3 regions of the Pseudarthrobacter sp. SL88 genome follow, and region 2 is predicted to be linked to each of the others. Evidence: riboswitches for the same ligand, from Rfam matches in the RefSeq annotation. Region 2 holds a riboswitch; each other region holds the start of a gene.
The links. Region 2 has a riboswitch for cyclic di-AMP ahead of OVA06_RS14015 (C40 family peptidase). Riboswitches for the same ligand answer to the same signal wherever they lie in the genome.
Positions count from the first base shown of each region.

Region 1: another riboswitch for cyclic di-AMP. It lies ahead of OVA06_RS14655 (hypothetical protein); the one in region 2 lies ahead of OVA06_RS14015 (C40 family peptidase).
Region 3: another riboswitch for cyclic di-AMP. It lies ahead of OVA06_RS07790 (C40 family peptidase); the one in region 2 lies ahead of OVA06_RS14015 (C40 family peptidase).

Region 1 is NZ_JAPPRD010000001.1:3,251,606-3,257,798, reverse strand. Features, by position in the region: gene OVA06_RS14680 (glycosyltransferase family 4 protein) at 1-233, shown strand, start outside; gene OVA06_RS14675 (nucleoside deaminase) at 289-795, opposite strand; gene OVA06_RS14670 (phosphatase PAP2 family protein) at 854-1,777, shown strand; gene upp (uracil phosphoribosyltransferase) at 1,790-2,425, shown strand; gene OVA06_RS14660 (glyoxalase superfamily protein) at 2,471-2,839, shown strand; gene OVA06_RS14655 (hypothetical protein) at 3,017-3,766, opposite strand; cyclic di-AMP (ydaO/yuaA leader) riboswitch at 3,769-3,926, opposite strand; gene OVA06_RS14650 (sensor histidine kinase) at 4,060-5,553, opposite strand; gene OVA06_RS14645 (response regulator transcription factor) at 5,560-6,193, opposite strand, start outside.
Region 2 is NZ_JAPPRD010000001.1:3,100,812-3,107,004, forward strand. Features, by position in the region: gene OVA06_RS13990 (molybdopterin molybdotransferase MoeA) at 1-269, opposite strand, end outside; gene OVA06_RS13995 (DUF6457 domain-containing protein) at 266-559, opposite strand; gene mobA (molybdenum cofactor guanylyltransferase) at 575-1,240, opposite strand; gene OVA06_RS14005 (HNH endonuclease) at 1,370-1,870, opposite strand; gene OVA06_RS14010 (NlpC/P60 family protein) at 2,117-2,896, opposite strand; gene OVA06_RS14015 (C40 family peptidase) at 3,054-3,740, opposite strand; cyclic di-AMP (ydaO/yuaA leader) riboswitch at 3,811-3,992, opposite strand; gene OVA06_RS14020 (M23 family metallopeptidase) at 4,121-4,951, opposite strand; cyclic di-AMP (ydaO/yuaA leader) riboswitch at 4,962-5,180, opposite strand; gene OVA06_RS14025 (metal-dependent transcriptional regulator) at 5,322-6,017, opposite strand.
Region 3 is NZ_JAPPRD010000001.1:1,690,342-1,696,534, forward strand. Features, by position in the region: gene OVA06_RS07780 (ribonuclease Z) at 1-312, shown strand, start outside; gene OVA06_RS07785 (protein adenylyltransferase SelO) at 309-1,784, shown strand; gene OVA06_RS07790 (C40 family peptidase) at 1,877-2,722, opposite strand; cyclic di-AMP (ydaO/yuaA leader) riboswitch at 2,726-2,898, opposite strand; gene OVA06_RS07795 (hypothetical protein) at 3,084-3,962, opposite strand; gene OVA06_RS07800 (lytic transglycosylase domain-containing protein) at 4,142-5,485, shown strand; gene OVA06_RS07805 (TraR/DksA family transcriptional regulator) at 5,506-5,862, shown strand; partial or broken gene OVA06_RS07810 (DNA alkylation repair protein) at 5,859-6,193, shown strand, end outside.

The DNA.
Region 1 (6,193 bases), 150 kb from region 2:
TGGCCGGGCTGAAGGATGCCGACGCCGGCACGCGCCTTCCGGGGGCGGCGCTTGCGCTGCCCCACGGGGGCGAAGCGGACGCAGCCGTTCTCGGCACGGCCCTTCGGCGATGGCTGGAGGACCATGCTTTGCAGCAGGAATGGCGCAGCCGGGCCCTGGAAGCATGCGGCCTCCTGCCCGGGTGGGAGGAGACGGCCGGGAACGTCGTGCGTGCGCTGACGGGCGTCGAGTAAAGCGCGAACAGGGCAAGGCCAAGGAAGCCTCTGGTCACCAGCCGAAGCGGTGCGGCTACAACCGTGTCCGGTGATCCGCGAAGAAGTCGCGCAGCAGCACGGAGCTCTCGCCTTCCCGGATGCCCGGGTAGACCTCCACCCAGTGGTTGAGCCGCCGCTCGCGGAGAATGTCGAACACGGACCCCGCGGCGCCCGCCTTCTCGTCCCAGGCGCCGAACACCACCCGGGGAATCCGGGCCAGGACGATCGCGCCGGCGCACATCGCGCACGGTTCCAGCGTGACCACCAGCGTGCAGTCGGACAACCGCCACCCGTCGTCCGGGCCGCCGGCGAGCCGTGCCAGTTCCCGCAGCCGCTCAGCAGCCTGGCGGAGGGCCACAACCTCGGCATGGGCGGTGGGGTCCCCAAGCTCTTCCCGCTGGTTCCGTCCGGAACCCAGCACCTCGCCGTCGGGCCCCAGCACCACGGCGCCAATGGGGACATCGCCGGTAGCGAGCGCCGCGCGGGCCTCCGCCAGGGCGAGGCCCATCCACTCGTCGTAACTGTTCGATGCGGAGACCATGGCTCAATGATAGTTTCGGGGGATAGTAAGCCTGCGTACTGAATGCCGGGGAGGCGCCGTGAGTACCGTTCGGGACCGCGTGGACCGTTGGATCAAACCGTATGCCGCCTTGTGGCTGACCATGGCGGTGGGCGGAACCCTGATTGTCGCCATGGCCCTCCTGGGTGCCGAAGTGTATTCGGACGTGGTGGATGATGAAGGCCTTGCGAGCCTTGATATCCCCGCCCTGGACTACGCCCAGTCACTGCGCAATCCCGGATTGGATGCGTTCGTCACGGGTTTCACCAACATTGGCGGCGGCATTGGCATGCCCATCCTCGCCACGCTCCTCACCGCGTGGCTGACCTTCCTCAGCAGGTCGTGGCGCCCGCTCCTCCTTGTAGGCGGTGCAGCTGCGGTTTCCACCGCGGCCACCACCCTGGGCAAGCGGCTGGTGGGCCGGACCCGGCCGGACCACTCCGAAGCTGTTCCGCCCTACGAAGACTCACCGTCGTTTCCCAGCGGGCACACCCTCAACACCACGGTGGTGATCGGCGTGCTGGTGTATATCATCTGTCTGCAGTTCCAGGTCCTCAGCGCGCGCATCACGGCCATCACCGCGGGTACCGTCTTCATTGTGTCCATGGGCCTGAGCAGGGTTTTCCTGGGCCACCACTGGTTGACCGATGTTATTGCCGGCTGGACGCTGGGCCTGGCCTGGGTCGGATTCGTCATCCTGGCCCATCGGATGTTCCATCTGATCCGGCGGCGGGAGCACGCGGGGCCCGCGCCATCGTTTGAGCGTCCCGTGGTGCGCGATGTCGTCGCAGACGCCATGCACCACGACAGCGCAACGCATGGCCGCGGAACGGACCACGACGGCGGGACTCACTTAGGCGGAACGGACCACGGCGGCGGGACTCACCCAGGCGCGCATCCAGGCAGCCGCGTCAGGCATCAGGAGCCCGGAGTAGGGGACTCCGGCAGGGACAGCGCCGGATGATAGCTTTGAGCAATGCGCACTCTCGTTGTGGACCACCCGCTGGTCGCCCATAAGCTCACTGTCCTCCGGGATAAGAACACCCCTTCGCCCGTGTTCCGGCAGCTGACCGAAGAGCTAGTGACACTGCTGGCGTACGAGGCCACGCGCGAGGTTCGCACCGAACCGGTCACTATCGAGACTCCGGTCAGCACCACGGTGGGCACGGCCTTCACCAAGCCCACCCCTCTGGTGGTCCCCATCCTGCGCGCCGGCCTCGGCATGCTGGAGGGCATGACCAAGCTGGTCCCCACTGCAGAAGTGGGTTTCCTGGGCATGGCCCGGGACGAGGAAACCCTGGACATCATCACCTACGCCGAGCGCCTGCCTGAGGACCTTACCGGCCGGCAGGTCTTCGTTCTGGATCCCATGCTGGCCACCGGCGGAACCCTGCGCGAGGCCATCAAGTTCCTGTTCAAGCGCGGGGCGTCGGACGTCACGTGCATCTGCCTGCTGGCGGCCCCGGAGGGCCTGGCCAAGCTGGAGGAGGAACTGGGCGAGGCAAACGTGCACATCGTCCTTGCGTCGATTGACGAGAAGCTGAACGAAAAGTCCTACATCGTGCCCGGCCTTGGAGATGCGGGAGACCGGCTGTACGGCATCGCCGGCTGAGGTTCAAGCCTTCCGCGCACAAGTCCCCGGCCGTAGCCTGTGGCAATGGACTGGAAACTTGAACTCGTGTTTGTCCCCGTGTCCGATGTGGACCGCGCCAAGGATTTCTACGTTAATAAAGTGGGTTTCAACGCCGACTTCGACGAACGCCCGTCGGAATCCATCCGCTTCGTGCAGCTGACCCCGCCCGGTTCAGCGTGTTCCATCTGCATCGGGGAAGGCCTCACTGACGCTCCTCCGGGCACCGGCTCCAACCTGCAGCTGGTGGTCAGCGACATCCAGGCCGCCCACGACCACCTGAAGAACAATGGGGTGGCGGTCAGCGATGTGGACGTTCAGGACTGGGGGCACTTCGTGTACTTCGCGGACCCGGACGGCAACCGCTGGGCCGTCCAGTACATTCCGGGACGGTAACGGCACGTCCCAGCCCCAAACCGCTCGGTGGCCGTTAGCGCCAATCCCAAAAATGGCTACCTAACGCACGGGGTAATTGGTGCCTCGCAGGAAGGGCTGCAGATACGACGACGGCCGCCGCTGAACCGGTAGGGTTCGGCGGCGGCCGGTCGAAAGGGCCTCAACGTGTGAAGGTTTTTAGTACCAGTTGTTGCCCAGGTGGAAGTTCAGGGCGCCACACGGGGACTGGTAACGCTCCTTGATGTAGTTCAGGCCCCAGTTGATCTGAGTGCGGTAGTTGGTCAGGTAGTCGGGGCCGGCGCTCGCCATTTTTTCGGCGGGGAGGGACTGCACGATGCCGTAAGCGCCGCTGCTGGCGTTGGTGGCGGTGGTGGTCCAGTCGGATTCCTTAGTCCACAGGGTGACCAGGCACTGCATCTGGTCCTGCGCCCATCCGTAGCTGGCCAGCTGGCCGGACGCGTAGGCCTGTGCGCCGGCAGGATCGTTGACGGCGACGACGGGAGCAGGCTCGGGAGCGGGAGCGGGAGCGGGAGCAGGCTCCGGTGCGGGAGCAGGTGCCGGTTCCGGTGCAGGAGCCGGGGCGGGCGCTGCGGCCGGGGCAGGTTCCGCAGCGGGTGCGGGCGCCGGTGCCGCCTCCTGGGGCTGCACCTTGAGTTCGGCGGGCGCCGAGGCCGCAGGGTTAGACCGGATTTCGCTCTTCTCGATGCTCATCTGGGAATCGGTGGCAGCGGGGGACTCGGAGCCGGTAGCTGCCACGCCGGAAAAGCCGTCCGTGGCCTGGCCTGCGGCGCCTACGCCCACCAGCATGGCTGCGGAGACTGCGAGGACCGCGGCGCGCTTGCCGAAGGAAGACTTCTTGCGGGTTTCAGGCTGCGCGCTGTGGCTCGGGGCCGATTTTGGGCGCGGTTTTACCGTGAATTTAGACATGTTTGTTTCGCCTCTCACACCTGCGGAGTTAGCTGTCGGGTTCGGATGAGGGCATCCGGCCGCACGGCAAATACACGTGCTGGCTTAACCCCAAGGGCAGTACTGCGTTGCCCGGGACGTGGGTCCCCCGCCTCTGCCTCAGTTCAAGCGAAATCCGGGAAGTGGCAGAGCTTGGCGTCATCCGGATATGCGGCCCGAACGGGAACCGCACTCTATCGACGGTACAGGAGAGCGGCGCTTAAGTCACATTTAGGTAACAGACGTCACGACGACGGCGCGTCGCCTTGGCGAATTCAGGCCACGGTCGGCAGGCGAAGCGCAAACTCCGTCATCCCCGGCCGTGATGTGACCGTTACCCGCCCTCCGTGGGCTTCCACGATGGACTGGACAATGGACAGGCCCAGCCCGCTGGTGCCCTCGGCAACGGCCGCGCCGGCCTGGTCGCCGCTGCCCTTGCGGGCCGCGTCTGCGCGGGCGAAGCGCGAAAAGACGTGGTCCACGAAGTCAGCCGGAATGCCTCCGCCGTCGTCCGTGACCGTCACGACGGCGGCGCCGTCGGGTGCCGTACCGACGCCGGCCACCACGGTGGTTCCGGCAGGGGTGTGTTTCCGGGCGTTGGACAGCAGGTTCATGAGTACCTGCCGCAGCTGCGCGCCGTCCCCGTTGACCAGCACCGGCTCCGCAGGAAGATCCAGCCGCCAGGTGTGGCTCGGGGCCATGACTTTTTCGTCGCTGACGCTTTCCACCACCAGCTGCGTCAGGTCCACCTCGGCCAGCTTGAGCGGCTGGCCCTCATCCAGCCGCGCCAGGAGCAGCAGGTCCTCCACCAGTGCCGTCATCCGCTCGGACTGGCTTTGGACCCGGGCCAGCGATTTCTGCCCATCGGGAGTGAAGTCCTCCGTCATCCGCATCAGCTCGGTGTAGCCGCGGATGGCGGTCAGCGGGGTGCGGAGCTCGTGCGAGGCGTCCGCCACGAACTGGCGCACCTTGGTTTCGCTCTTCTGCCGGGCTTCCAGGGCGCTGGCTACGTTGTCCAGCATGAGGTTCAGTGCATGCCCCACACTGCCCACCTCCGTGCCGGGGTTGGAGTTCGACGGCGGCACCCGCACGGCGAGCGCCACCTCACCGGCGTCCAGGGGCAGTTCAGACACCCTGGTGGCAACTTCGGAGAGCTGTTCCAAGGGTTTCATTGTGCGGCGGATCAGTACGGTCCCCACGAGGCCGATCAGCAGCAGGCCGCCCAACGACACGAACACGAAGGTCCACACCAGGGACCTGAGGGTACTTTCCTTGGTAGCCAGGGGGAGTCCTGTGACCAGGACATCGCCGGAGTTTGTCTGGACCGCGATCAGCCGGTAATCACCGCTGGACATCGAACGGTCCACGGGCCGGGAGTTGGCGTCGAGCGCAAGGAGCGTCTCCTTGTCCTCCGTGGACAAGGGCTGGCGGGTGGTGTCAGAGGCGAGGAAGCCGCCGGAACTCACCTGGCCGTTGCGGATGCTCGCGTTCACGGTGCCGATTCTCTGGCCCCGGGCGTCCAGGGGGTCCCGTCCGTTGAAGCCGCCAAACGGCGGGCGGCCGGGGTTGTCGGCAAGGTTTGCGGCTTGGCTGAGCTGGTCATCAAGCTGCCGGGTCAGGAAGGCGTCCATCGATGCGTAGCTCACGATGCCAACGGCACCGCAGATGGCGATAAGCAGGGCCATGGCCAGGGCAATCAGGCGGGTGCGCAGGTGCCAGGTTGCCGGCCTGAGCCAACTCCGGGCGTAGGGAGCTTCTGAAGTGGCCATGGCGTGCTACTCCGCCGGCTTGATGACGTAGCCGGCCCCGCGGACGGTGTGGATCATGGGCGGATGGACGGCGTCGATCTTTTTGCGGAGGTAGGAGATGTAGAGCTCCACAATGTTGGCCTGGCCGCCGAAATCGTAGTCCCACACCCGGTCAAGGATCTGGGCCTTGCTGATGACACGCTTGGGGTTTTCCATGAGGTAGCGGAGCAGCTCGAACTGGGTGGCCGTCAGCTGCACATCATCCCCGGCGCGGGTGACTTCCCGGGTGTCGACGTTGAGCACCAGGTCGCCCACCACCAATTCGGCAGTGTCCATGGCTGCGACGCCTGAGCGCTGAACCAGCCGGTGCAGGCGGAGGATGACTTCCTCCATGCTGAACGGTTTGGTGACATAGTCGTCACCGCCGGCGGCCAGGCCGACGATGCGGTCCTGGACTGCGTCCTTCGCGGTCAGGAAGAGGGCGGGCACCTCCGGCGCGAAGGCGCGGATCCTGCCCAGCAGCTCCACGCCGTCGAACCCTGGCAGCATTACGTCCAGCACCAGGACGTCGGGGCGGAAGTCCTTGGCCAGCTTCACCGCCTCGGGCCCGTCCGCTGCCACTGCCACGGACCACCCGGCCATCCGCAGGCCCATGCTCATC
Region 2 (6,193 bases):
TCCAACCTGCGGGCCTGGGCCTGGTCCAGCGGCACCGGACCGGGCGGGATGGGCGTTGCGGCGTCAAAGGCGGCCTGGCGTGCTTCCGCCCATGTGTGAGCCAGGTGATGGTGGCCGTGGCCCTGTTCCTGGCCGGTTCCGGCCTGGCCTTCGTCGTTCTGCTCCTGCGGTTGTTCCTGCAGTTGTTCCCGCGGGTTTCCGTGGCCGTGGTCGTGGCTGTGGTCGTGCCCTGCGGGGGATGCTGCTTCCTGCCCGGGTGCTTCTGTCATTCGCCGGGAGCCCCGGCGGCTTCAGCGTCATAGTCGGCAGCCAGCGTGCGGGCGACGGCGAGGGCCTTTTCCATGGCCGCGGCATCCGTCGAACTGCCGGAGTGCGAGGCCAGGCCCGCGGCGAATCCGGCGATGAAGGTGGTCAGCGGGGCGGCGGGACGGACCACTGAATGCGCCGCCACACCGGCAAGGGAAAGGATGGCATTGATGTCCACCTGGACATCTTCAAGCTCGTAGGCCTGGAGCAGCGACCTGCACCACTCCTCCAGTGTTTCGTCCTGGCTCTTCACCACGTGCCTCCAAAGTTAACTGCGGCCGCGCCCGGCCCCGTCCACGTCCTCCACGTCCGGGCTGCCGGCGGCAATCCCCAATGCGGCGGCATCGTCCCACGTGTCCACATCTGCCGTGTAAGCGGCCGGAACGGCGACAAGCTGCACGTCCAGACTAGCAAGGAGTGAGCGGACTGATCCGTTGACCAACCGGCCTGTGGCAGCCATCCCGCGGGCGGACTTTTTTAGCATGTCCGTGCTATAAATTCCGGCCAGCGGCTGCATCCGCCCCACACCGTTTTCATCCGCGGCAAAGGCCACATAAGACCCCGCCCCAAGCCCCGTGGACAACTCATGCAGGAGGGTCCGCACAGCCCCGGAAACCAGGGGCATGTCACAGGCCAGGACGAGGGTGTGCGGAGCGCCGGCCCCCGCCCGGTCCAGGACATCCAGGCCCGTGGCGATGGCCGCTGCGGGGCCGGCGAACTCCGGCTCTTCACGGCACGTGAGCACTCCGGGAGGCAAAGGTCCGGGATCCGGGCCGACAATCACGGTGGCCCGGGCTCCCTCAGCCGCAGCCAGGGCCCGGCCAAGGAGGGTGGTGCCGCGAAACAGCAGCCCCTGTTTCGGGACGCCGCCCAGCCGCGAGGATCGGCCTCCCGCCAGGATGAGGGCATCAAAGGCCGGCACGTCGTCTTGCATGGTCCAAGCGTAGCCAGTGCCGGACGCCCTTCGGACAGTCCAGGCACTCGGCAGGTCAGGCGGTCAGGCGGTCAGGCCAGGCGGCCAGCGCAGGCAACACGTCAGGACCGGCCAGACAAACAGCGCACCTTACGCGGCCCGCTCCGGCAGGAGGAACGGGTCCCACGCCGGCGTGGGCTTTTCCAGTTCCTTGATCTGCCAGATGGTGCCGTGCGGCGGTGCCGGCTCGAATCGCAGCTTCCAGCCCATTTCAGCGGGCGTGTGGTCGCCCTTAACGTTGTTGCAGCGCAGGCAGGCTGCCACCAGGTTCTCCCAGGAGTCCGCCCCTCCCCGTGACTTGGGGTGCACATGGTCGATCGTGTGCGCCGCTTTTCCGCAGTAAGCGCACTTGTGCCCATCGCGTCTCAGGACGCCGCGCCGGCTGACGGCGGTGGCATGGTTGTATCTGGGCCGGATGTAGCGGTTGAGGAGAATCACGGAGGGGCGGCCCAGGATTTCCTGCGGACCCACAACGGGATCCTCGCCCTCGGCAACCACGCTTGCCTTGCCCGTGAGCACAAGCACCAGCGCCCGGCGGAAAGTAATAACCGCCAGCGGTTCATATCCAGCATTCAGAACGAGAGTGCGCATGCACGTACCTCTTCACGGCCGCACCCGTCAGGGGCACGAGGGCCGGCTGCCCTCGGCATGTCCGGGCTATGGATCGACACCACAAGAGTAAACAAAGAAATGCAGGATCAGCTAATCACGGCACACCCTACCGTCAGGAACGGCCGCCGGGGCGCACCGCCCGTGAACGGCAAAGGACCCCGGCCGCGTGGGCAGGGGTCCTTTCACTCCGAGGGGCGGCCGTACCGGCCAGCCCTCGCGGGGGGATCAGTTGACGCGGATGAAGACCGGTCCGGAACCGACGTTGGCGCTGAAGACCACGGTCTGGTTGCCGTTGTAGCCGCCGTGCACAGCCTGGCCGTTGCCGGCGTAGACAGCGATGTGGGCCATGCCGGCGCCGCCGTCGGCGTAGTAGATCAGGTCGCCGGGCTGGGCCTCGGCAGCGCTGACGGTGCGGCCAAGGGAAAGGTAACCGGCGGGCCAGTCGTGGAAGTTGATGCCCACGGCAGCCAGTGAGTTGGTGACGAGCATCGTGCAGTCCTGGTTGACGCCGAGCTGGGCGTAGGCTGCGGAAAGGATTGCTGCGCCCTTGCCGCTGGCAGACGCCTGGGGTGCAGACGCTGGCTGCGCCGTGACTGTAGCGGTGACCTTCGGCACTGCAGCCGTCTGGGCGGTGGCGGCCTCGGCAGCCGGAGCCGGAGCGGCTTCCTGGACCTCAACCTCGGGCTCTGCCTCAACCACCGGAGCCGGGCTGGTGCTGACGGCCGGCTTCTCGAAGGAGATGTTGATGGTGGACGCCGCGGAGATCGGGGCTTCAACGGCTGATCCAACTTCAAAGGCGGATGCAGGAGCGGAGTCGCGCTGGATGTTGGTGTCAGCTGCGTTTGCGGCGATGCCGCTGGTCAGGACCAAGCCCGAGGCTGCGGCGATAACCGCTGCCTGGCGCCCAACGCCGCCGGCGTTGCCGCCGACAGCCTTGGCGATGATGGCGATTGAGTTGGTCTTGGTGACTTCGGCGCGATGCCGTGCGGTAGCACGAGTCGTCATCAGTTCTCTCTTTCGTTGTCCCCGGGCCTGTAGGCAACACGGGGGTTATGGACGCGCCGGCATCTTGGGGGTACGCCGGCACGTCCCGAACGGGGATGTGTGATTTAGCGAAAAGCGGGGGCAAAGAAAAAGTTCCTGGGGCCTGTGGCCCCGGGAACTAGTTCATGGTGTAGAACGAGGAGGTTCCGGTAGCGGCAACCGCGTGCAGGAGGGTGCCCTGGGACGGGTTGAGCGCGCTGACCATCATGCCGTTGCCGACGTAGATGCCAACGTGTGCGCCGCCGTTCTGCATGACGAGGTCGCCAGGCTGGGGAGTGGAGGTGGGCTTCATGGCGTTCCAGGCGTTGACGCGCGGGATGCTGATGCCGGCCTGGGCGTAGACCCACTGGGTGAATCCGGAGCAGTCCCAGCCATTGGGGGTGGTGCCGCCCCACACGTACGGGTGGCCAATGCCGGTGTACGCGATAGCTGCGATGCCCGAAGTGGCAGCGGAGGAAACAGTCTCCGCGAGCTTCTCGGAAGCAGCTTCGGTTGAGTCAGCGGCTGCGGTGACGGCGTTGCCGGCATCCCGTGCTGCTGAAGCTGTGGACTGGGTGCGTACCGGCTCCGGCTTCGGAGCGGCGGTGGTCTTGATGACCGGGCGCTCGAAGGAAACAGTGGCGGTAGGTGCCGCGGTGACGGCAAGGGCGGTCTGGGCCGAACCCGACTCGGTGGATGCCGAGACGCCCGCGGTGGTATCCGCGACGGCCGGCAGGCCCATACCCAGGACGAGGCCGGAAGCGGCTGCAACTACAGCAGCCTGGCGACCCACTGTCCCGGCATTGGCACTAACAGCCTTGGACACGGCGCCCAAAGGGTTGGTACGAACCGTTTGCGCACGGTGGCGCGCAGCATTATGGCGTGAAGACACGAAGGTAGCCTCTCCCAATGCCTGCGAGGTGAGCTGTCGGATTCGGATGGGAGTCACCCGGCCACACGGCTTCCAAGGAAGCTTTCGTGACTTAACCCCAAGGCCTTCGAAACAAGAAGGCCAAAATTGGTTCCCCCGCCCCTGCCAGACGATGAAATGCGAACGGACCTTGAGCGGTGGCAGAGTTAGGCAATCCACTCAAGAGCGTCAACTTCGGAAAAGTTGACGCGAGTTAGACGGTACAGCAGTTTTGTTTGAATGTCACATTCAGGTCACGGCGGGTCACAGCCATTCGAGAGTCCACCATCATTTGGCTAGAGCCAACCGGTGGGGTCGACGACCTCGCCGTTGACCTGGACTTCGAAGTGGAGGTGGCAGCCCGTGGAAGCGCCGGTGGTCCCGCTGAGGGCAATGACGTCGCCCCGTGAGACGGTTTGGCCCTCGGTCACGTTGAACGACGACAGGTGGTTGTAGGTGGTCTCCAGGCCGTTGCCATGGTCCACCACCACCCTGTTGCCGCCGCCGTACTGGTGCCAGCCCACAAAGGTCACGGTTCCGGTGGCGGCAGCCATCACGGAGGTACCGCACTGGGCAACATAGTCCTGCCCGCGATGGAAGTCGCCGGTTCCGCCGGTGATGGGGCTGACGCGGTAGCCGAACGGCGATGCCGTCGCCATGGTGGCCAGCGGAGCCCCGAGGCTACCGGCGGACGCAGCACGGGAGACCGACGCTGCGGACTGGGCGCTGAGCAGTTGCTTGAGCTTGCCGTCAGGGTCCGCCTGGGTTACGACGGCGGAGCGGCTGAAGTCGATCTGGGCGCCTGCTTCCGCGGAAATCTCGGGCTGCGGCGTGACCGACGAGGCGGCCACCGCACCGGTTCCGCTGGCGTCAGTGGCCATGACGGGACTGGTGACGGGAACGGTCACGGTGAGCACCAGGCCGGTGGCGGCTAGCGCGATGCCGGCCTTCTGGCCGATGCCGCTGGCCGAGGCGAATTCCGTTATCTGGCGGAATGGACCCCGACGGCGGCGCGCATCACGGTGGAGATCGCGGGGGCGCGAGGTCTCGGCAGCCTGGACGGTTTCGACAGCACGCGGCGTAGCAGCGGGGCCGGCCGCGCGTCGGCGGCCCCGGGGGGTCTGCATGGTCAAGAAGGGTTCCTCTCTGGATAGCCTGCGAAGTTAGCTGTCGGATTCGGGTCAGAGAGTTCACAGACCCGGTCCGCCGTAAGCAAGCTGCGGCACAGAGAAATCCCCGGAAGGTTCCTTCACTGGAAGAGGCTTGCTGCTGACGGACTTCACCCCAAGGCAGTCCCCCGCTGCCAGTTGTGGTTCCCCCGCCTCTGCCAGTTATGACTTGGTGCTCCTGATCCGCTGGCAGAGCTCGGCTCCAGATCAGGTAACGCTTAAGTATCAACGCTTTCGTTCAACTATAGGGGCTTAAGTCCCTTAGTAACAATTCCGTTATGTTTGCGTGATCCAGCTCCCACGGGGTAAAAGCAGGGCTTTAACGGTGTCAGTTGACGGCTACGAACACGTGGGCAGCCACTTCAGGAGGCAGTTCCAGGGCGCCTTCAATGCCCGGAACACGGACGGAAATGTAGTCCCCTACACGCTCCAGCGATACCGCTGCTCCGGGGCGGATGCCGCCTTCGTCGAGCTGGGACAGGAGCTCGGGTTCCACCTGGATGGGCTCGGCCAGCCGGCTGATGGTCACGGCAGAGGCGGGGCCGTACGTCTTCATGGCCTCAAGGAGGCTGATCGCTCCATCGGCCAAGGACAGCTCCGGGTGCCCGCCCAGTGCGGCCAGTCCGGGAATCGGGTTTCCGTAGGGAGATTCGGTGGGGTGGTTGAGCAGTTCGTAGATCCGGCGCTCAACGCGCTCGCTCATCACGTGCTCCCAGCGGCACGCTTCGTCGTGGACGTAGGCCCAGTCCAGGCCGATGACGTCAGCCAGGAGCCGTTCGGCAAGGCGGTGCTTGCGCATGACCTCTGTGGCACGTTTGCGGCCGGCCTCGGTGAGCTCCAGGTGGCGGTCGCCGGACACCACCACCAGGCCGTCACGCTCCATCCGGCCGATGGTCTGGGACACCGTGGGGCCAGAGTGGCGCAACCGCTCGGCAATACGGGCCCTCAGGGCAACGATGTTTTCTTCCTCCAGCTCCAGGATGGTCCGAAGGTACATCTCCGTAGTGTCGATCAGATCCGTCATCCAGCTCAGCTCCTCGAGCGCAATACCCTGCGTTGTTCCGCGTTGTCCTACCGCGTTGTCCTACACAGTCCGCCGCCATGCGGCGCGACATAGTCCGGAGGCAAGCTTAGCCTATTTTGACTTAGTCCGAATAGTTGCCGGCCCACGTACCAGTGTCTCAATGTTTGGACTTTAGC
Region 3 (6,193 bases), 1.4 Mb from region 2:
CTTGCAGACGGCGCCGACCTCCTGGTCGCCGAGTCCACCTTCAGCGACGACGACGGCGGGCTGGCGGAGGAATACCGCCACCTCACCGCCGGGCAGGCGGGCGATTTGGCGGGGCATGGGAGCGCCCGGACGCTGGTCCTCACGCATTTCTCATCCCGGTACGGCAACGACGTCACCCTCATGGCCCGGCAGGCGTCCGCCCGCGCCAAGGGCGCCACCGTGACCGCCGCCGACGACCTCCAGCGCATCCGCCTTCCGAACCGCCGCGGGGAGCCTGTAACGGCCGCTGCGGAGATAGGGTTAAAACCATGACCGCTGCAGCACAATCAACTGTTGCCCTGGGTGGCCGCTTCGCCCGCGAACTCAACGAACTGGCGGTGCCCTGGGAGGCGGAGGAAGCTCCGGACCCCAAACTCCTGGTGCTCAACGAACCGCTTGCCGGAGAACTGGGGCTCGACCCTGGGTACCTGGGCTCGGAAGAGGGAGTGCGGTTCCTGCTGGGCAACCACGTGCCGGAAGGGGCCACGCCCGTGGCCCAGGCCTACGCCGGGCACCAGTTCGGCGGCTATTCGCCCCTCCTCGGTGACGGCCGTGCGCTGCTGCTGGGTGAGCTGCAGGATGCCCGCGGACGGTTGAGGGACCTGCACCTGAAAGGCTCCGGCCGCACGCCGTTCGCGCGCGCCGGTGACGGCCGTGCCGTCGTCGGGCCCATGCTGCGCGAATACGTGGTCAGCGAGGCCATGCACGCCCTCGGCATCCCCACCACCCGTTCCCTTGCCGTCGTGGCTACCGGACGGCATGTACGCCGGGATGACATGCTGCCCGGCGCCGTGCTGGCCCGGGTGGCCGGTAGCCACCTTCGGGTGGGTAGTTTCCAGTATGCGCGGGCCACCGAAAACACGGAGCTCCTGCGCCGGCTGGCGGACCACGCCATCAGCCGTCACTACCCGGATGCTGCTGCGGCGGACAACCCCTACCTCGCCCTCTATGGGGCGGTGGTGGCGGCACAGGCCTCGCTTGTGGCGCAGTGGATGCTGGTGGGGTTCGTCCACGGTGTGATGAATACAGACAACATGACCATCTCCGGGGAAACCATCGATTATGGCCCCTGTGCCTTCATCGACGCGTTCAACCCGGCCGCCGTGTACAGCTCCATCGACGTCGGCGGCCGGTATGCGTACGCCAACCAGCCGGTCATGGCCGAATGGAACCTTGCCCGCCTCGCCGAAGCCATGCTGCCGCTAATTGACGAAGACCAGGAGGCAGCGGTTCCGGTGGCCGTGGAGGCGCTGGGTGGATTCCGGCGGCAGTACAGTGCGGCGTGGTTCGGCGGCATGGCCACCAAGCTGGGCCTTGCGGCGGGGAAGCCGGGGACCGCAGCAGGCGAGGAGGTCTCGGACCTGGTGGACGGGGTCACCGGCATCCTCAAGGACGGCCCCGTGGACTACACGCTCTTCTTCAGGAACCTGGCCAAGGCAGCCCGGGGTGACAGCCGGCCTGTCCGCGGCATGGTCATGGACTTGGCCGCGTACGACGCATGGGCCGAACGCTGGCAGGAGCTGGGGCCGGACGCCGGGCTGATGGACCGCACCAATCCCGCGTACATTCCGCGGAACCACCTCGTCGAAGAGGCGCTGGCCGCGGCTACCGGCGGGGACCTGGAACCACTGCACCGGCTGCTGGAAGCGGTAGCGGCGCCGTACAGCGAACGCCCCGGCCTGGAGCGGTACGCCGAAGGCGCCCCGGAGGACTTCGGGACGTACATGACCTTCTGCGGCACCTGAACAAGGAAAGGCAGCAAAAAGGGCGGTAGCCGGGGTCTCCCGGCTACCGCCCTTTTGCAGCTCTATGCGCTGAAAGCTACGTGCTCAGCAGGCTATGCGACCCGTACGTACGAGGCTGCACCAACCCAGCTGACGGAGTGCACCTGGGTCTGGCTGCCGTTGACGCCGCCGCTGACCATCTGGCCGTCACCGGCGTACACGCCGACGTGGCCTGCCGAGATGACGAGGTCACCCGGGGCGGGTGCGCCCACTACGGTGCCGTACTGGTAGAACTGGCCGGGAGCCAGGTCACCAACGGACTTGCCGACGGCGCGCAGGGCCTTCTCCACCATGGCGGTGCAGTCCTGGGTGACGCCCACCTGGCCGTACGCGTTGGCCAGGATGGCGGCGCCGGTGCCCGAGCCGGTGGCCGCAGGCGTTGCAGAGGCGTAACCGAGGTTCATGCCGGTGTTGGCGGGAGCGGCGCTTGCGGTCTGGACAGGTGCCGCGGCCGGAGCAACGGCCGGAGCGGCCGGTGCTGCGTAGCCGGCGCCCGGGATCGCAATCTGGTCGCCCGGGTAGATGATCGAGGAAACGTCGAGGCCGTTGGCTGCCAGGACGTCGTTGAGGCCAACCCCGTAAGCGGACGCAATGGCGCCGAGGGTGTCGCCGGAAGCAACCGTGTGGACGTTGCCGGCAGCCGCGGCGGGTGCAGCCGCTACGGGTGCGGCAGGTGCCGAGTATGCCTGGACATTATTGGTTTCGGTGCTGTCCGGGCCGGTCACGCCTGCATGTGCCGGAGCTCCGACGCCGAACGCAATGCCCGATGCTGCGGCTACCGCCAGTGCCGGGCGTCCGAAGGTCCGGGCCTGGGCCTTGGCCGTCACGGCCAGGCCCTGCAGCGCGATGGAGCCGGCCGGAGTAGCGCGGTGACGGGCGGTGATGAAATTTTTTGACACGGTTGATCGCCTCTCCCATGCCTGCGGGGTGAGCTGTCGGGTTCGGGCTGGAGATGCCCGGCCGGTAGCGCACTTCGTCAGGGACGGAAGGCGATATCGACTTAACCCCAAGGCTTCGGTGAAGCCGCGGAAACTTGGTTCCCCCGTCCCTGCCAGCTGGAAAGCGATTGAATCCCGGTTCAGCGGCAGGGCTCGGCAAGCTGAGGGGAATGTCCCGCTTGGGAGGGACACGTGTATGACCATAACCCGACGTTCACCGGATTGTCACATTTGAATAACATGCGAGGCAGTCCTCTCGGATGAAGGCCTCCTCCGCAGGGCCTTCCGGAACGCCGCGGTGACCTCGGATGATGCGCGGGTCCTAGCCGTTTTGGCATGCCAACGTAACAAAGTCATAAAGTTGCGCACGCAACAGCCCGCCGGCTGCCACTTTCAGGACACCTTCCCGCGCTCCGGCGGTAACGGTGAGGGGCAGCAGGGTTCCCACTTTGTCGTCCGCGACGGCGTGCGGATCGCACCGGGCGGGACGCACCCGCAGGGCCAGGACCGTTTCGGGTTCCCCCGGCCGGACCGCCACGTCCCGCGGCCACGGCTCAACCCCGTCCTCCGCCAGCAGGGGCGTGCCGCCCACGCTGTGCAGCGTGAGGGACGGCGTCCCGGCGGGGGCCATCTGCCGTGGGCTGATGCGGAGGCGGACGACGGCGGTGCGGCCGTCCGCCGCCACCTCAAGGTGCTGGTCCAGGGCCAGCCCGGCCACCTTCGCGGCGTCCGCGGCCAGGCAGAGCTCGGAATTGTTGCGCGGCAGCACGCCGAAGGGATCCGGGGCCGGGAGGGTCAGTGCTGCCGGTTGCCGTCCGGCCGTAGCGACGGAAACCGTGGCGCTGGCCTGCGACGATGCCGTTGCCGGCTCGGCACAGGCCGGAGGTGGGAGCTGTGCGGGCACGCTCTTGGGTTGGTGCGGCGGAAGCTCCAGGCCGCCCGCCGGTGGCGTCCACTCGATGTCCCCGTCGAACAGCGGGGAACTGACGCGCGCCGCGTCCACAGTCACGGGACTGTCCGTGGTGTTGGTGAGCTGGAGCAGGATGGCGTGCTGCCCGTACTGGTCGCGGGACTGGTTTAGCTCGATGGTGACCGGTCCGGGCGCCGCGGAAGCGGGGGACGCCGCCGGGGCGGGCTGCTGTGGGGTGCGGGCCGAAACCGCCAGCACTGCTGCGGTCAGCAACGGCAGCAAGCAGCGCACGGTTACCGGTTTTGCTGTCCGTCCGGGGGCAGGGGGCCGGCGGGCTGGTGTGGCGCTTGGTGTGCTGGCGCCGGCCATGGGCACAGTCTAGGGCTGCGGCGTGCCTTCCGTCTCTGCTGGATAACGATCCGCAGCAGCAAGCCCTCAACCTGTGGTTGAGGCCGGTAGGCTACGGGACTATGCCCCTGTTCGTTACCAAACTGAAGTCGCCGGTGCTCGGGGGACTCCTGGTGTTTGCACTGCTGGGACCGGCAGCCCTTGCGCCGGCGTCGGCCTCGGGGCGCGCGCCGGAGGGGTACCCCTCCTGGGAGGACGTCCGGAAGGCCAGGAAATCTGAAGCGGGCGCAGCGGCGGAAATCACCCGGATCGGCAGCCTCCTCGCCGGTTTGCAGGCGGATTCAGAAGCGCTCGGTGGGGCGGCCGTTGCCGCTGCGGCGGATTACGCCGCTGCCGAGGCGGCACTCACTGCAGCCAACAGCCGGGTCGATGCGTTGGCTGCGCAGTCAGCAGCAGCCAACGGGGAACTCCGGCAGCACCGCAGGGAAATCGGCGCCCTTGCCGTGCAGTCGTACAAGACGGGTGCAACCACGGCCGGATTCTTCATCGCCCTGGACGCCCTTGAGTCCGGCAGCGTCCACGGACTCAACATGGTGGAGCTGGTGGGCGCGAAGACAGCCGGCCTGGTGGACCGGGCGGCATCCGCCGCAAGAGTGGCATCGTCCCTGGGTGAGCAGGAGAAAGCCGCGCGGTCCGAGCGGGAAAACCTGTCCAGGGAGGCCGGAGCCAGGCTTGCCGGGGCCAGGTCGGCGCAGGATGCGGTGGCCCGCCACATCGCTGAAGAGCAGCAGCACGGTGGCCAGCTCACGGCCCAGCTGGCCTCGCTCAAGGGAACAACCGCGGCCGTGGAGGGGGAGTTCCGGCAGGGACAGGCCGCCCTCGCCGCATATGAGGCCTCGCAGTCAGCAAAGCGGGCCGCTGCACAGGAACAGGCGCAACGGGAGTCGGACCGGGCAGCGAAGGCCGCAGCAGACGCCCGCGTGGAGGGACCACGGCCCGCGCCCGCGGGCCCGGTCGACCCCGCTCCGGCGGACCCGATCCCGGCGGGCCCAGTCCCGGTGAACCCCGCACCGGCGGCCCCGGCCCCGGCCCCCGGACCGCCGGTCCGGCCGGTGCCGCCGCCCGTCGTCGTACCTTCTGTTCCCGGTGGTGCTGTCAACGATCCTGCCGGAGCGAAGAGCTACGCCGCCGGACGCCTGGGCGCCTACGGCTGGGGCCAGGACCAGTTCCTGTGCCTGGCGCAGCTATGGACCAAGGAGTCGAACTGGCAGACCACGGCCACCAACCCCTACTCGGGCGCCTATGGGATCCCCCAGGCATTGCCGCCGGGGAAGTATGCAAGCGCCGGCAGTGACTGGCTGACCAGTTACCGGACCCAGGTTGAGTGGGGGCTGGGTTACATCCGCGACAGGTACGGCTCGCCCTGCGGCGCCTGGAGCCACTCAATGGCGAACAACTGGTACTGACGCAGGACTAGGCTTTTCCCATGGCTGACTACGAACGCTTCCGGCTGCTGCTCGAAGAGGAACGGCAGCTGAAACTGGCCCTGCTGCCGGCGTTGCGGGCGGACATCGCCGCAGCCAACTCCGCCCGCCAGGGAGCCAACGCGGACGACGAACACGATCCCGAGGGTGCCACCATCGCCTTCGAGCTGTCCCAGGCCTCGGCGCTGCTGAACCAGAGCTCAGCCGGCCTGGACCAGGTGGAAGCAGCCCTCGACCGGATCGCCGCCGGAACCTATGGCAGCTGCGCCGTATGCGGCCGGCCCATCGCCGAAGGCAGGCTCGAAGCCCGGCCCTGGACGCCATACTGCATCGACCACGCAGCCGCGGGGCACTTGTGACCACCGGTTCGGACGCCGTCGCCGAGGCGGCCGGTTTCATCGACCGCACGCTGCAGAACGAGGGCGCGTGGTACCGCGCGGACGACGTCGGCAGCAGGTTTGGCGGCGCCCTGGGCTCCTACGGTTCATCAGTGGGCGCGGTCCGCGGAACCATCCGCGACGCCCTCCGCAAGTTCAAGGACCTGGACCCACGATGCCGTGGTCCAGCTTGCCTCGGCACTGTGGGGCCAGCCGAAACCGGGCGCCCGTCCGGTCTTCGAACGCCGCCAGGCGGCGGTGGTGCTGCTACAGTCGCGGGTGGCCCTGCTGCGGCACTCGGATCTGACCCGCG